One region of the Chromohalobacter canadensis genome, then DNA from elsewhere that is predicted to be linked to it. Evidence: predicted binding sites of a transcription regulator. Region 1 holds the regulator's gene; each other region holds the start of a gene.
The links. The regulator sigma-54, encoded in region 1, starts transcription at its own class of promoters, with help from an activator protein. The targets are predictions, from matches to a motif close to TGGCACNNNNNTTGCTNT.

Region 1 (5,773 bases):
CATGACGCGCTTCAACGCACAAGGCATTCCCCATCAAACGCTTAAATCGCCGCGCCTCGTGCATACCCCCGTCGACGACATCATTCGTGCTGACTCACCGACAGCCAAAGTGCGCGACGAAGCAGGACGTAAGTGGGACATCTCCGGCGACAAAGGAAGCCTGGGACCGCAACGCGATCTGCTCACACTGACCGGGAACGCCCAGCTCCTACAACCCGAACAGGGCTGGCGCCTCGACACCGACGTGCTGTACTACCAGTCCAGCGATGGCCACGCCTGGAGTGACACCGAGGCCGTGTTGCGGCAGCATGAGCAACGCGTGCGCGGCAATCGCTTCGATGCCTGGATCGACACCGATCAAGCGCGCCTAAGCGGTGATGTGCGAGGCCACCATCCACAGCCTGCCGAGGACGAATCATGATGACACGACCATTGACGACGGCACTGGCATGCGCCGCGCTGGGACTCACCAGCCACGCAGCACTAGCGCTGGAAAGCGATGCCAGCCAGCCTATCGAGATCGCCGCCGAGCAGTTGGATCTCGACGACAACGCCGGCACCGCGGTCTACACCGGTGATGTCGACATGCAACAAGGCAGCATGCAGCTGACGGCCGCGCGCGTGGAAATCGAACGCGACGCGCAGGGTGAAGTCTCCACGGTCACCGCACATGGCGGCGGTGGCGAGCGCGCCTATCTCGAACAACAGCCGGCACCGGACGAACCGGTGGCCAAGGGCTGGGGCGATACGGTGATCTATCATGCCGCCGAGCGTCGCGTGGAGCTCATCGACAATGCCGAGCTGCACCAGGCCCGGGATACCTTCAATGGTGCCTATGTCGAATACTTCCTCGATCGCCGCCAGGTTCAGGCTCGCTCCGCCGATGATGGCGATGGCGATCAGCGCGTTCGCATGACGCTAACGCCCCGCGACAGCGAGTAGTGACGTGCCTCGTGATTCACTCCCCCCGTTAGGTAGGACCCGACGCCCATGAAGACCCTGAGTGCCGCCAACCTCGCCAAGAGCTACAAAGGCCGCCGCGTGGTACATGACATCAGCCTGACCATACGTCAGGGCAGCATTGTCGGCCTGCTCGGCCCTAATGGCGCCGGCAAGACCACCTCGTTCTACATGATTGTCGGGCTGGTAGGCGCCGATGCCGGCAGCGTGCACATCGACGAACGCAACCTCTCGCATTCCGCCATGCACGAACGCGCCCGCGCCGGTATCGGTTATCTTCCCCAGGAAGCCTCGATCTTTCGCAAGCTTTCGGTCGCCGACAACATCATGGCGATTCTCGAGACGCGCCGCGATCTCGACAAGGCTGCACGCAAGGCGCAACTCGAACGCCTCCTTGAGGAGTTTCACGTCACCCATATTCGTGACAACCCCGGCATGAGCCTGTCCGGGGGCGAACGTCGTCGCGTGGAAATCGCCCGCGCCCTGGCCACCGAACCCGCCTTCATCCTCCTCGACGAACCCTTCGCCGGAGTCGACCCAATCTCCGTTGGCGAGATCAAGAGCATCATCCGGCAATTGCGTGATCGTGATATTGGCGTCTTGATCACCGACCACAACGTACGTGAAACCCTGGATATCTGTGACAACGCCTATATCGTCGGCGACGGTCAGATCATCGCCGAAGGACATGCCGAGGCCATACTCGCCAACCAGAAAGTACGCGACGTCTATCTCGGCCATGAGTTTCGATTGTAAACGCAAACTACTGGAACCGCCGCGTGCTTATATAAATGGCATGATTGTTGCTTCCATTCTTGCAAGTAGCGTCGTCGCGAGATAACGTACGGGCACCGTTTCAGGAAGCGATGATCGATTTTCCATGTCCATGAAACCCACCTTGCAGCTTCGCGTCGGCACACAGCTGACGATGACGCCCCAGTTACAGCAAGCCATTCAGCTCTTGCAGCTTTCTACGCTGGATTTGCGACAGGAGATCCAGCAAGCCTTGGATTCCAACCCCATGCTGGAGCTCGAAGACGACTTCGAAGAACGCGAGGTCAGCGAGACGCAGGAGGAGGATGACTGGACGAACGACATCCCCGAGAACTTGTCGCTGGATAGCGAATGGAGTGATACCTACCAGGACACAGGCCCCTCACTGACGGGAGGCGGAGGCAGCGAGGAAGGCCCTGATATAGAGCGAAATACGGCGCATACCAGTCTTCACGACCATCTGGCCTGGCAACTCGCCATGGCCGATATGACACCGCGCGAACGTGATATTGCCGAAAGCCTGATCGATGCCATGGGGGCCGACGGCTACCTCACCCTGCCCCTCGACGAGCTTGTCGACGGTTTGCGCGGCCAAGGCCTTTCGGGGCTCAAGGTGGGCGATGTCGAACACGTCATGATGCGTGTACAGCAGTTCGATCCCACCGGAGTCGGCGCCCGCGATCTACGCGAGTGCCTGTTGCTACAGCTCGGCGCCCTCCCTGAAAACATGCCGCTGCTAACCCAGGCCAAGCGGTTAGTACGCCAGTTCCTCGAATCTCTCGCCGGCAACGACCGTAAATTGCTCAAGCGACGTTTGCGCCTCGACGAGGAAGAACTCGATCACGTCATTACCCTCATCCGGTCGCTCGATCCGCGCCCCGGCCTCGCCTTCGAGGATAGCAGCAACGATTATGTCATCCCCGATCTCGTCGCACGGCGGATCCGACAGGAATGGCGCATTGAGCTCAATCCCGAAGCCTTGCCCCGCGTGCGCATCCAGCCGGATTACGCCGCGCTCATCAAGCGTGCCGACAAGAGCGACGATAACACCTTCCTCAAGCAGCACCTGCAAGAAGCCAAATGGCTGCTCAAGAGCCTTTCGAGCCGTAACGATACCTTGCTGCGCGTGGGCCAGGAGATCATGGCGCGCCAGCTCGATTTCCTCGAACGCGGCGAGGAAGCCATGAAACCGTTGATCCTGGCGGATATCGCCGGGGCGGTAGACATGCACGAGTCGACTATCTCCCGCGTGACCACGCAGAAATTCATCCATACCCCGCGCGGCGTCTTTGAACTCAAGTATTTCTTTTCCAGCCATGTCGGGGGGCAAGGCGAAACCGACGCCCATTCCAGCACCGCGATTCGTGCACGCTTGAAGAAATTGATCGGCGACGAGCCGCCACGCAAGCCTCTATCCGATAGCAAGCTCGTCGACCTGCTGGCCCAGGACGGTATTCCGGTCGCACGACGCACCGTCGCCAAGTACCGCGAAGCGTTGGGCATCCCCTCCTCCAGCGAGCGCAAGCGACTCACCTGAACGTGGGCGGATTGCACGTGTCGGCCACGCTGCGTAGACTCGCCGCGGCCTTCGTTATCCAGCGCTTGTCTAGGGCTATGCAGCGCTCTAAAAAGGGTTACAATCGAAGTGCCAACCGATGGAATAGGAGCGTGCCATGCAAGCCAATATCACCGGTCATCACATCGAACTGACCGATGCTCTACGCGACTACGTCAATGAAAAGCTCGCGCGTCTGGAACGCCACTATGACAACATCACCACCGTCCAGGTCACGTTATCCATCGAGAAGGAACGTCACCTGGCTGCATGCACGCTTCATGCCGCAGGCGCGGACCTGCACGCCGATACACAAAGCGACGACATGTACGCCGCTATCGACGCCCTAACCGACAAGCTCGACCGTCAGCTCGTCAAACACAAGGAAAAGGTGCAGGCACGCGCTCAGGGCGCCGGTGCCCGTTAATTCGCCATGATATTGGAAAGCATCCTACCCCCCGAGCGCGCACTCTTCGGCGTTGCCGGGGGGAGCAAGAAGCGCGTGCTGGAATTTTTCAGCACCTTTATCGCACAGAATACCCCGAGCCTCGATAGCCAGGAAGTCTTCGGACGTCTGATTGGCCGCGAACGATTGGGCAGCACCGGTATCGGCAATGGCGTCGCTATCCCGCATGCGCGCAATCCGCATTGCAAGGAGCCGATTGCCGGCTTTCTACGCTTGCAGGAGCCCATCGACTTCGATGCCACCGATGGCGACCCCGTCGACTTGATCTTCGTCCTGCTGGTGCCAGAAGAAGCCGACGATGCGCATCTGTCGTTGCTTGCTCAGGTTGCCGCCATCATGAACGATAGCGCCATCCGCACCAAGCTGCGTCAGGCACAGACCCAGCGGCAGCTCTACGATACTTTGCTCGAGGCCATCCGCCAGCACGATACCAGCGCAAACTGACATCTGCGTAAACTGATACTCGCGCAATACAAGGGGTGCCCATGCAGCTCGTGATCATCAGCGGCCGTTCCGGCTCCGGCAAATCAATTGCCCTGCAGGCACTCGAGGATCTCGGCTACTACGCGATCGACAACCTGCCGGCCAGTCTCATGGCGCCCCTGATCGATGAGCTGCGTGAAGGCCCCCCGTCCCGCACGCATATCGCGGTCAGTATCGACGCGCGCAACCTTCCCGACGCCCTGAGACGCTTTCCGGTTCTGCTCGAAGAGATCCGCGCCCGGGGCATTCAGTGCCAGGTCGTCTATTTGACCGCCGACTCGCGCATACTGCTCGAGCGCTATTCGGCGACGCGACGTCGACATCCGCTGACGCGAACCAGCGAAATGACGCTTGCCGAGGCCATCGAGCAGGAACAGACCTACCTTTCGTCGATTCGCGATATCGCCGATTTGGTCATCGACACCTCGAGCCTGTCTGTGCATGAGCTGCGTGGGCGCATCGCCGAGCAGGTAGCCCGTCATAGCGGTCGACACCTGACCTTGACGTTCGAGTCGTTCGGCTACAAGCGCGGTGTCCCGCTGGATGCCGACATGGTGTTCGATGCTCGCTGCCTGCCAAACCCTTACTGGGACCCTCAGCTGCGCGGTTTCGACGGTCGCGATTCACAAATCATCACGTTTCTCGAAGCTTACCCCGACGTACATGCCATGGCCGACGATATACGTCAGTGGCTGGAACGCTGGCTCCCCGCCTATGTTGCCAGCAACCGCAGTTATTTGACCGTCGCGATCGGCTGCACCGGTGGACAGCACCGCTCGGTATACCTGATCGAAGGGCTGGCCCGGTATTTTGCGACGCAAATGAGTGGCGTCCGTCTACGCCATCGCGAACTGGGTGTGCAAGCAGCATTGCCGGAGAATGGCGATGCCGCGTCGTAGACTGCAACTCATCAACAAGCGCGGCCTCCACGCACGCGCCGCAACCAAGCTCGTGCAATGCTGCCAATCTTACGCGGCACGCGTCTGCGTCTTCCATGGCCAGCGTGAAGCGGATGCCACCAATATCATGTCACTGCTCATGCTAGCGGCTCCCTGCGGGACCGAACTCGACATTCAAGCCGAGGGCGACGATGCCGAGGAGGTACTCAAGGCCCTCACTGCCTTGTTCGAGGCACGCTTCGAGGAGGATGTTTGATTAGCGAACAGTGTTCGCGCCTTCCCAAAGCAATGTTAGAATGAAGCCTCGCCCTAGAATCGACAAAGGATGCCGATTCCTCATGAGCCCCAATCACAAGCAATTACAGCCCCGGCTGGACCGCCTTAGCGAGGCCTTGGAAAGCGGTGCGCTGGACCAGGCGCGCCGCATGCTCAATCGCGGCCTGGCCCCGGTCGACGTCGCTCATCTGCTCGAGTCGACGCCACCGCGTGAGCGTAATGTGCTTTGGGAACTGGTCGAGCCCGAATTGCAGGGCGATGTGCTGCAATATCTGGGCGATGATATCCAAAGCGAGTTCCTGAGCCGCATGGACGCCGAACAGCTCGTGTCGGCGACCGAAGGGCTCGACGTCGATGACC
Region 2 (5,773 bases), 1.6 Mb from region 1:
CGAGATCGATATCGTGATCGGGGCAGCGTGGCGTTCCCGCGCGGGCATAGAGCAGGCGCAGGTAATCGTGGATCTCGGTGATCGTGCCGACCGTCGAGCGCGGGTTGTGGGACGTCGATTTCTGCTCGATGGAAATCGCTGGCGAGAGCCCTTCGATGTGGTCGACATCGGGCTTTTCCATCATCGACAGGAATTGGCGGGCATAGGTGGAGAGAGACTCCACATAGCGACGCTGCCCCTCGGCGTAGAGGGTGTCGAAGGCCAACGATGACTTGCCGGAACCGGACAAACCGGTAATGACGATCAGCTTGTTACGCGGTAGTTCGACGTCGATGTTCTGCAAATTGTGGGTGCGTGCACCCCTGACCAGAATTCTGTCCATGCCCACCTCGTGCCGTTTGCGCCGTGGCGGTGGCGCGGTCAAAGGATCGATTATAGAGGGTGCAGTGGAGTCCGAGCAAAGCGCGTCCTTTCCTTGGCAGGCAGGCAGTCGGTAAAATGCGCTTGGTCGGCGTCTGCGCGCGTGCGAGACGCCGAGGTGTTGGTTCGTCACGGCCCCTGCGGCAAGGCCTCGTGGGCCGGTTTCGGTATCGAACGTTTCTTCTCTTCAACGACGCGACTCAATCATGTCTTCATCATTGCTTAACACCGAGCGGCGTGCCATTTTCGGCCTCGCCAGCTTATATGCGACGCGCATGCTCGGGCTTTTCATGGTATTGCCGGTCCTGGCGCTGTATGCCGGGGACCTGGATGGCGCGACCCCCTTGCTGGTGGGGATGGCGCTGGGCGGTTACGGCCTGACTCAGGCGATTCTACAAATTCCCTTCGGACTGCTGTCGGATCGGTTCGGCCGCAAGCTCATCATTAGCATCGGGCTCTTGTTGTTTTTGCTAGGTAGCGTTGTCGCCGCCGAGGCGACTTCGATCGGCTGGGTAATCGCCGGGCGCTGCCTGCAAGGCAGCGGCGCGGTCGCTGGTGCGATCATGGCGCTGCTGGCCGATCAGACTCGCGAAGAAGTGCGTACGGCGGCGATGGCCACCATCGGGCTGTCGATCGGCGTCGCGTTTGGCGTGGCGATGGTCGTGGGCCCCCTGGTTGCCGACCCTTTCGGGCTGGCCGGCGTGTTCTGGTTCACTGCCGTACTCGCGGCGGTGGGGCTGCTGGTGCTGTGGCGACTGGTGCCGCGTGCACCACGCTTGGTGTCGCATCGCGATGTAGGGCTCGACCGCACCCAACTGCGCGCGATGCTGGCGCGGCGTGATCTGTTGCGACTGGATTTCTCGATCTTCGCCCTGCACGCCATCCTGACCGCCTGCTTCGTGGCTGTGCCCTTTCGTCTGGAAGCCTTGGGCATTGCGCCGGCGCATCACGGCTGGGTGTACCTGCCGATCATGGCGCTGGCCTTCGTGGCCATGGTTCCGCTGGTGATCGTGGCCGAGAAGTACCGCAAGATGAAACCGATCTTCATCGGTGCCGTGGCGTGGCTGACGCTCTGTCTGGCGGGGCTGGTGGAGTTTTCCGATGGACGCTGGGCGTTGTTCTCGCTGCTCTGGGGGTTCTTCGTAGCCTTTAACTTGCTGGAAGCAACGCTGCCGTCGATGATCAGCAAGTTAGCCCCGGCAGGCGCCAAGGGCACGGCGATGGGCGTGTACTCCACCAGCCAGTTCCTGGGGGCCTTTCTGGGCGGAACGGCTGGAGGCTTTCTCTCCCAGCATTTCGGTCTGGACGCGGTGTTTCTGGGCGCTGCGTTGCTGGGTGCGGTATGGTTGGCAATTGTCTGGAAGATGCCGGCCCCTCGCCATCTCTCGAGCGAGATCGTCGCCCTGGACGAGCGCTCGATGGGCACGATAGATACACTGATGGATCGCTTTGCCGCCGTGGCCGGTGTCGAGGATGTCATGGTGGTGCCCGACGAGCGTGTCGCCTACCTCAAGGTCGACCGCCAGCGGCTGGACACCGAGGCGCTGGAACGCGTCCTCGGCTCCCAGCGAGATCACAAGAGCGCCTGATAACGGGCGCGAGACTATTTCAAGGAGACTCACATGGCGCGCGGCGTGAACAAGGTCATCCTGATCGGCAATCTCGGTCAGGATCCAGAAGTCCGCTTTCTGCCTTCCGGCAATCCGGTGTGCAATCTACGCATCGCCACTACCGATACCTGGACCGACCGTCAGAGTGGTCAGCGCCAGGAGCGTACCGAATGGCACACGGTGGTGATGTTCAACAAGCTGGCGGAAATCGCCCAGCAGTATGTGAAGAAAGGCTCTCGTATCTATGTCGAGGGCCGCCTGCAGACGCGCAAGTGGCAGGGCCAGGACGGTCAGGATCGGTACTCTACCGAGATCGTCGCCAACGACATGCAGATGCTCGACTCGCGTAGCGGCCAGGGTGGCGGTGATTACGCCCAGCCCTCGCAAAATGCGCCTCAGCAAGGTGGTGCGGCGCAGCAGGGCAGCTACGGCCAGCCACAGGGTGGCCCGCCTCCACAGCAGCAGGCACCTCAGCAACAGCCGCCCCAGCAGGGTGGGCAGCAAGGTAATTATGGTGCCCCTAACCCTGGCAATTTCGACGACTTCGACGATGAGATCCCGTTCTAGCATCGGCGAAGTGAAGTGATGAATCGATAGAAGCTTGTAAAGCCCCGTATAACGGGGCTTTTTTCTATGGCGAGGGGGAGCCAATCCAGTCGGCAACGCTTAAGGCTTGAGCCCCAGGCGTTTGCCCAGACGGTGCAGATTGCCGCTGTCCGTTTGCAGCGCTCGCGCGGTGGCGGCCCAGTTGCCGTCATGCGCTTCCAGTGCGTGGGCGATATGTCGGCGCTGGAAGTCCTCGACGGCTTCGCGTAGCGGCACCGGGGGCGTGGGGCGTGCCACCGGCGCTATCGATTCGGGAGGCGTCGTGTCGTCGACGGGCGCTGTCGGCAGTTCCAAGTGATGCGCGGCGATACGGACCACGGCATCGCGACGTGCGCTCTGTCCGGGAGGTGACTGTTCGCCGAAGGCACGTAGCGCGGCACGTCCCAGGGTGTGTTCCAGTTCGCGGATGTTCCCTGGCCACGGCCAGGCTAGCAGAGTGTGTTCGGCCGCGAGGTCGAGGCGCAGATTGGCGAGCCCCAGGCGAATGCGGTTGTCCTCAAGGAAGCCACCGGCCAGCAGTGGCACGTCCTCGCGACGTTCCCGCAGGGGTGGGACCTGCAAGGGGAAGACGCTCAGACGGTGGTAGAGGTCTTCGCGGAAGCGCCCGGCGGCGACCTCCTGGCTCAGGTCGCGATTGGTGACCGCGACCAGGCGCACGTTGACGCGCTGCGGGGTTTCGCTGCCCAGTGGCTGAATCTCGCCTTCCTGCAGCACGCGCAGTAGCTTGGGCTGCATGGCCAACGGTAGTTCACCGATTTCGTCGAGCATCAGCGTGCCTTCGTGGGCCATGGCGAAATGGCCGCGATGATCGCGGACGGCCCCGGAAAACGCGCCGCGCCGATGGCCGAATAGTTCGCTTTCGATCAGTGCCTCGGGCAAGGCTGCGCAATTGACGCGTACCAACGGCCCTTCGCGGCGAGAGGAGAGCGCGTGCACTCGGCGGGCGATACGCTCCTTGCCGACCCCGGTCTCGCCATGCAGCAGCACGCTCATGTCGGTGGGCGCCACCAGGGCGAGACTTTCTTCCAGTCGACGCATGGCGGGGCTCTGCCAATCGGGCGTGCTGTTACGCGGTGCGTCCGGCTCGGGGAAATGCTGGTCGAGCGCCTGATTGAGGCGCGAGCGGGTATCGCTGAGTTGCTGCGCGAGGCGCAGGCAGGTTGCCAGCAGGCCCGCCGCGGCCAACAGATCGTCATCGTCGATGGCGGCCAGGCAGCCGGGCGTCAGTGCATCCAGCGTCAGCATGCCGAGGAGTCGGTCGCCATCGCGCAGGGCCACGCCCATGCAGTCGTGGACATGATTCAATGCCTCGTCGAGCAGGCCATCGAAGGGGTCGGGCAACGGCGAGTCTAGCGGGAAGCGGCACACGCCGGGATGCGCGGCGATCGCGGCCAGACGCGGGTGCGCGGCCAGGCTAAAGCGGCGCCCGCGGACTTCGTCGTCGAGGCCTAGCACGGCCACTGGCTGCAGGCCGTCGTCGTGGGCGACCATCAACGTGCTGGCATCGGCGGGATAATCGCCGACCAGTGCGGCGAGCAGCTTTGCCCAGCGCTCGGGCAGGGCGTCGCTGCCACGCCCGACGCTGAGGTCGGCGAGCAGGTCGCGCAAGGTATGCAAGAAGACTGTCATTTATACCTTCTTTTTTGCAGAAATTGTCATAGTGACACGCAATGTGAGTGTGATTTTGACAGTCCTGAAGGTGAGGGCAAGTGCTCGTCGTCTGCGGGGTTGTACTCTGGGGTATCTGTAAAGCGGCAACCACGCGGCTTCGACGGCACTGACGTGGCACAATGTCGCGGGCGTGACGAAACGCCCCGAGTTGGCACTCCGATTGCGATAGCAAGGGCACACACTGTGAACGCCCCATCGCGAGGAGACATCATGCTGACAACCGCTCAGGAATCCGTTATCGCTGCCACCACACCGGTGGTCGCCGAACACATCGAAGCCATCGCCAAGCGCTTCTACCCGCTGATGTTCGCGCGTTATCCCGAGGTGAAGACGTTGTTCAACGCCGCTCACCAGCAAAGCGGTGGGCAACCGCGCGCGCTGGCGGGCGCCGTCGTCGCTTATGTGCAACTGCGCCACGAGCCGGCGCGTCTCGACGAGGTGCTGGGCATCATCGTCGACAAGCACGTCTCGCTGGGCATCCGTCCCGAGCATTATCCCATCGTCGGTGAATGCCTGATGGCGGCGATCGGCGAGGTGCTGGGCGAGGCAGTGACAGAGGAAGTCGCCGATGCCTGGGGCGCGCTTTACGAGGAACTGGCGGGGCTTTTGATCGAGAAAGAGGCGCGTCGCTATCACGACTTCGCCGCCCAGCCTGGTGGTTGGGACGGCACCCGTGAGTTCCGCATCGTCGCCAAGCATCCCGAGAGCACCGTCATCACTTCCTTCGAGCTGGCGCCGGTAGATGGCGGTGCGGTCGCCGAGCATCTCCCGGGGCAGTATATCGGCCTCAAGCTGGCGGTCGATGGCGACACCGTGCATCGCCACTACAGCCTCTCGGCGGCGCCCAATGGTCGGACCTATCGGGTGTCCATCAAACGCGAGGAGGGCGGCCAGGTCAGTCGCCATTTTCATGACCGCCTGGCGGTGGGCGATACCCTTGAGCTGCTACCGCCGGCGGGGCATCTGACCTTGGCTGCGGGCGATTCGCCGGTGATGTTGATCAGTGCAGGCGTGGGGCAGACACCGATGTTGCCGCTGGCGCGGCAGGCGCTCGAGGAAGGACGCCGGGTCGTTTACCTGCATGCGGCACGCGATGGTGAAGTGCGTGCGTTTGCCGACGAACTGGATGAGTTGCGCAAGGCGCACCCGACGTCGTTGCGGGTGATCACCATTTATTCGCAACCGCGCGCAGAGGATGCGCCCGATCACGTCGGCCGCGTGGATGTCGACCTGTTATCGAAGTATAGGCTGGATGACGCCCATTGCTACACGGTGGGGCCGGCAAACTTCATGCGCTGCGTCGATGCGGCTCTGGAAACGCTCGGCATCGAGGCTGAACGACGCCATCATGAATTCTTCGGGCCTGCCGAGTCGTTGGCACGCGTCGCCTGAGACGCCGTGTCGATGACCGAAACGCCACGCCATTCGGCGTGGCGTTTTGCGTTGTGCGCCAGGCATGGCATGTA
Region 3 (5,773 bases), 350 kb from region 1:
ACAACGACGGCTGGAAAAACGTCTCAACCGGGCCTATCAACGATGATCGCACTCAACGGCATCACCAAACGCTTCGGCGAGCATACCGTCTTCGAGAACATCGACCTGACACTGGAGCAAGGCGAGATCATCGTCGTCATCGGCCCGTCGGGCACCGGTAAGTCGACGCTTCTACGCTGCATCAATTATCTTGAAACGCCCGACGCCGGGCGCCTCACGGTGGGCAATCTCAGCCTCGATGCCAAGCACGCCACACGCCGGGAGATTCTCGCGCTACGCCGGCGTACGGCGTTCGTATTCCAGAACTACGCCTTGTTCGCCAACAAGACCGCGCTGGACAACATCTGCGAAGGCATGATCGTCGTCGATGGCCTCTCCAAAGCAGAAGCACATGCCCGAGGGCGCGAGATTCTCGAACGCATCGGTCTCGCCGACAAGGCCAATGCATATCCAGCATCGCTATCAGGCGGCCAACAGCAACGCGTAGGCATCGGGCGTGCGATGGCCGCCAAGGCGGAAGTCATCCTCTTCGATGAGCCCACGTCCGCACTCGACCCGGAGTGGGTCGACGAGGTGCTTGCCCTGATGAAGCACCTCGCCCTGGAGCGCCAAACCATGATCGTAGTCAGCCACGAGATGCAATTCGCCCGCGAAGTCGCTGACCGCGTGGTGTTCATGGACGAAGGCCGCATCATCGAACAAGGCCCGCCCGGCGAGCTTTTCACCAACCCCCAGGACGAACGCACGCAACGCTTTTTGCGCAAGGTGCTGGCCAACAACCCGATCTGACGCATGCCTCGCGGGTCAGACCTGGCCCTGATTGTCGAGTTCCACGGCCTCGTACATGCGTTCCTTGAGGTCGTGGATCGCCGCGCTTACCCGGTTCCAACTGGGAATGAACGGCTTGTCGCGAGGCGATTCGAGAAACGACGCCCCCGCCTCGAGAATGTTCGCGGTGAAAAGTTCCACCGCTTGCTCCTCGCTATGGCGGTCGAGCGCCAGGCCATTCATGCGCGCGTCGTTATCGTAGGCCTCGATCAGATCCAATGCGGTACGATAGTAGGTTGCCTTGATGGTGCGGAAGGTCTCGGAGTGAATGGGCACGCCCAGTGTCGCTAGCTTGCGGAACATGGCCTTGGCGATGTCCAGGCTCATGCGATTGAGACCGCCGCTGGGATCGTCCGGTGAAACGGGCTGGTGCTTGTGATCGTAAGCATCGGCGATATCCACCTGGCACAGCCGCTTGGTCGAATGGTTGCGGTGAACCTCCGATAACACGCCGATCTCCAGTCCCCAGTCGCTGGGAATGCGAATGCCGTCGAGCACATCGGCGCGCATCGAGAACTCCCCCGAGAGCGGGTAACGATAGCTGTCCAGATACTCCAGGTACGGCAGCGGCCCGAAGACCATCTTCAACGCGCGGATCAACGGGGTCACCATCAGCCGCGCCACGCGCCCGTTGAGCTTGTTATCGGCCACCCGCGAGTAATAGCCCTTGCAGAACTCGTAGTTGAACTGCGGATTAGCAACCGGATACAGCAGCCGCGCCAGCATGCCGCGGTCATAGGTCACGATATCGCAATCGTGCAGCGCTACCGCTTCCGTGCGCGCAGAAGCCAGCACATAACCGCTGCAGTACCACACGTTACGTCCCTTGCCGGGCTCCTGCGGCGCTAGGTCGAGGGCGTTCAACTCGGCATCCAGCGCCGACAGACGCGGGCCATCGTTCCACAAAATGCGATGATGCTGCGGCAGGCGCGAGAAGAATTCACGGGCGCGCAAGAACTGGTCACGATCGGCGCGATCCAGCCCGATCACGATCTCCGAGAGATACGGCACCTGCGCCAGTTCATCGACGATATTCGACAACGCAGGCCCCTCGAGTTCGGAGAACAGCGACGGCAGAATCAAGCCCATCGGCCGGCGCTTGGAAAACCTCATCAAATCGGCTTCCAGGGCTTCCACCGGACGCTGGGTGAGATTATGAAAGGTGGTGACGATACCGTTCTGGTAGAAATCGCTCATCGTGACGTGCCCTCCTGGGGAGTCTTGTCTTCGGACGTCGCATCCATGCAGGTCTGCCACCAATCGGCGATGCCCTCAGCCCAACCGTCGGGACCGGGTTGCCGGGTGCGGAAGAGTGGTGCTTCAGTGGCAACGTTGACCGTCGCACCATGCTTGCCGCGCACCAGTATCGGGTGATCGACGGCCTCGAGCAGGCTGATATCGTTGGGTCCATCGCCCAGCCCCACGGTCGCGGGCCTGACACCACGTAGCGCCGTATAACGCTCGACCAGCCAGCGCAGCGACTGGCCCTTGTCGACCGCCCCCATCACATGCCAGAAGCGCCCACCCCGAGTCAGCCGCAAGCCATCGCTTTCCAGGGCCCGTCGAAAGCGCGCCAGCGCGGCCTCGTCGTCGTCCCATATCAACGGCTCGCTGCCTTCGCGGGCCAACGCTTGACGCGCTTTGTCGGCACTCAGCGAAGTCAACTCGCACAGCGTCTCGAGGGACAATTCCGCCATGCTGCGAAAGCGCACGCCCAGCCGCTCACGCAACACGTCGAGCCGTCTGCGGATGAACCCTATATCCAGCGACGGCGTCTTGACGATCAATCCACCCGGCGCGGCGGGGTCACGATCCAGCCGAGCATGTTGCCAACGCGCCGGCAATCCGATCACCGCGCCGTTCTCGGCGATGAACGGCGTCGCCGTGAGCCCCAGTTCATTGCGCAGGGCCAGTAGTTCCTCGCGGGTCTTGCTGGTCGTGGGAATCACCGCGACATCGGCCTCGGCGAGCCGAGTCAACCAGGCGGCGGCGGGTTGCCACGTATAGCTGTCGTGGTCGAGTAGCGTGCCATCCAAATCGGTGAACACCAGCCACGGCGTATGCGAAACCGACTGCGTCATGAGCCTTCTCCCCTTGGCACCGCCTCACATGTCCTGGAATGCGCCACACGATCTCGATGCGATCATGAAAGGTGCTCTTCAGATGAAGGTAGCACGGATCGTGCCACCCTCTGATAAGCAACCCTGCGAGCCCGGCCACCAAGGACTCATGCACGCGTCGCAACGGTGCATTGCCTTCCTCCAGACACAAAAATGCCCCGTCGCAGCGCATCTAATGCACTATAACGGGGCGTATAAAGCCTTGACCTTGGGCAGAACGCGTTACTCGGCGTGATGATGTTCGGCAATCACCGCCAACCCGGCGAGCGTCGCCGCATCGCTATCCAGCGGCGTGACCTCGAGACCGGCCGTTTCGAGCGCCAGCGTATAAGGACGCCGTAGAGCTTCGGCGCCGATCAACAGCAAGCGCTCGAGATCGGGGCGCGTGGCGCGCATCGCACGGACTTCCTCACCGATCAACACCCCGGAGATGAAGCTGCCTACCTGCTCGGCATACAGACCGCGATAGAGGTGTCGGCTGCGCGCCTCGAATAGCGCATGCAGCACGCCGTCCTCGCTATGGGCACGCGCCAGTCCCTGGCGAAATGCACCTTCATCGAACGGCGCGTCATCGCGGGCGGGTTCGCCCGGCAGGGTGTGGAAGCGTACCGCATGGTAAAGCTCGCCGGTCATCAGCGTAGTGAAGGCCGTCAGGCGACCATCGCGTAGTCGCGCCCACTTGCTGTGGGTGCCGGGCAGGCAGCAGTCGGCGTCGAAGACGCCCGCCAGCGCCAGGGCACCAAATGCCTGAACCTCTTCACCGCGCATGACGTCACAGTGCGTCTCATCGACGTGCTTCACGCCCGGCACGATCCAGGTGTTTTCCAACCCCGGTGCGGCCACGACATGGGCGGCGAGATCACGCCCCGAGACGGGCAAATCGAGCTGCGGTGCCTCACTCCAGCCGCGCTTGGAACCGACCATGCCCGCCAGATAGACGGGCACCCGACCGCCTTCTCGCCAATCGCCGACTTGAGCCTGGCAGTAATGCGGAAACTCAGCGGTTTCCAGCGCCTTGAGCCCTGCCTCGCTACGCCGCGACTCGAGGCAGGCACCGCTTTGCCGATCGACTAGAAACGCCCGAAAATTGCTGGTGCCCCAGTCGATGACGATCAGTCGCTGCTCGGCGCTCATTGATCGCCCTCGTGCTCGAACAATTCGGTCATGGTGTAGAGTTCCTCGAGCCGCCGCCATTCGGCGACGAGCTCGCGCGCGACCTCGCCCACCTCGACGGCGCTGCGCCCGGGACGGTAAAGGTTGCTCCCAAAACCGAAACCACGAATGCCCACGCCATGCCAATCCGACATGTTGCTCTTGTCGATGCCTCCCACCGCGAATACCGGAAGCTCGGGCGGCAGGATGGCACTGATATCCTTGAAGTAACCGGTTCCCAGACGCCCAGCCGGGAATAGCTTGAGCGCCGTAGCACCGGCACGCGCCGCGCTCAACGCCTCACTCGGCGTCATGCAGCCGACCAGAGGAGCCAGCCCCTGCTCGACACCGGCACGAATCACCTCGGGGTCGCTGTTGGGGGTGACCATCAACGGGGCGTCAAGACGCGCCAGTTCGGCTGTATCAGTGGCCTCCAGCACCGTACCGGCGCCCACCAGCACATGCTCAGGGCAACGTGCCGCAACGCGTTCGATACTCTTCCATGGCAAGGGAGAGTTGAGCGGGATCTCGATCAGACGAAACCCCGCCTCGACCAACTCGTCGAAGACCTTATCGATTTCTTCGGGGCGGATACCACGTAGAATCGCCACCAGCGGCAATTCCCTGAGTGCCGCGTCGAGCGCGGCGCGTTGTGTCTCGTTCATAAAGCCTCCTTTACCACTCCGCTATCGACCCATCCTCGTGCGTCCACACCGGGTTGCGCCAGCGATGCCCCACCTTGGCGCGCTCCTCGACGAATTCCTCGTCGATCTCGACTCCCAGGCCGGGCCCTTCGGGAATCGCGCAGAAGCCATCGGTGATGGCCAGCGCGGATTTGTCGACCAGGTAATCCAGTACATCGTTATCACGATTGTAGTGGATGCCCATGCTCTGCTCCTGGATGAACGCATTGTGGTTCACCGCATCCACATGCAGCGAAGCAGCCAGCGTCAACGGCCCCAGCGGGCAATGTGGCGCCAGCGCGACATCGTGACACGACGCCAGCGAGGCAATCTTCATACCCTCACTGATGCCGCCGCAGTGCGAGAGATCGGGCTGGATGATATCCACCATGCCGTCCGCCAGTAGATCGCGAAACTGATAGCGGGTATGCAACCGCTCGCCGGTCGCAATGGGGTAGCCCAGGCCGCCGGCAATGTGCTTGAGGCTAGGCAGATGCTCGGGCAGCACCGGCTCCTCGACGAACATCGGGTGATAGGGCTCCAACTCGCGCATCAGAACCTTGGCCATGGGACGATGCACACGCCCATGAAAGTCGATGGCGATGCCCACGTCCGGGCCCACCACCTCGCGTGCCTCGGCGACCCGCGCCACGGCCTCGTCGATCTTGCGGTGCGAATCGACGATCTGCATTTCCGGCGTGCCGTTCATCTTGAACGCCGTGAATCCCTTGTCGACCAACGCCTTGGCGCCTGCACCCACGTCGCTGGGTCGATCACCGCCGGTCCAGGCGTACATGCGCATCTTGTCGCGCACCTTGCCGCCCAGCAACTGATACACGGGCACACCGAGATCGCGCCCCTTGAGGTCCCACAGCGCCTGGTCGATCCCCGCGATGGCGCTCATCAGGATAGGACCGCCACGATAGAAGCCCGCACGGTACATCGTGTCCCAAAGGTATTCGATACGGTGCGGATCCTGGCCAACCAGAT

Region 2: a site for sigma-54 is predicted at 4,457-4,474, ahead of hmpA (NO-inducible flavohemoprotein). Genes of this name have one in related genera too.
Region 3: a site for sigma-54 is predicted at 2,998-3,015, ahead of SR908_RS03685 (HAD-IIB family hydrolase). Genes of this name have one in related genera too.

The regions. Positions count from the first base shown of each region.
Region 1 is NZ_CP140151.1:408,140-413,912, forward strand. Features, by position in the region: gene lptC (LPS export ABC transporter periplasmic protein LptC) at 1-421, shown strand, start outside; gene lptA (lipopolysaccharide transport periplasmic protein LptA) at 418-942, shown strand; gene lptB (LPS export ABC transporter ATP-binding protein) at 991-1,716, shown strand; gene SR908_RS02040 (RNA polymerase factor sigma-54) at 1,841-3,271, shown strand; gene hpf (ribosome hibernation-promoting factor, HPF/YfiA family) at 3,408-3,716, shown strand; gene ptsN (PTS IIA-like nitrogen regulatory protein PtsN) at 3,723-4,199, shown strand; gene rapZ (RNase adapter RapZ) at 4,241-5,137, shown strand; gene SR908_RS02060 (HPr family phosphocarrier protein) at 5,124-5,393, shown strand; gene mgtE (magnesium transporter) at 5,476-5,773, shown strand, end outside.
Region 2 is NZ_CP140151.1:1,972,183-1,977,955, forward strand. Features, by position in the region: gene uvrA (excinuclease ABC subunit UvrA) at 1-382, opposite strand, end outside; gene SR908_RS09460 (MFS transporter) at 627-2,009, shown strand; gene ssb (single-stranded DNA-binding protein) at 2,043-2,597, shown strand; gene norR (nitric oxide reductase transcriptional regulator NorR) at 2,697-4,265, opposite strand; gene hmpA (NO-inducible flavohemoprotein) at 4,518-5,699, shown strand.
Region 3 is NZ_CP140151.1:761,616-767,388, forward strand. Features, by position in the region: gene SR908_RS03670 (amino acid ABC transporter permease) at 1-46, shown strand, start outside; gene SR908_RS03675 (amino acid ABC transporter ATP-binding protein) at 43-789, shown strand; gene SR908_RS03680 (glycosyltransferase family protein) at 805-2,025, opposite strand; gene SR908_RS03685 (HAD-IIB family hydrolase) at 2,022-2,909, opposite strand; gene SR908_RS03690 (2-dehydro-3-deoxygalactonokinase) at 3,171-4,082, opposite strand; gene SR908_RS03695 (2-dehydro-3-deoxy-6-phosphogalactonate aldolase) at 4,079-4,765, opposite strand; gene dgoD (galactonate dehydratase) at 4,776-5,773, opposite strand, start outside.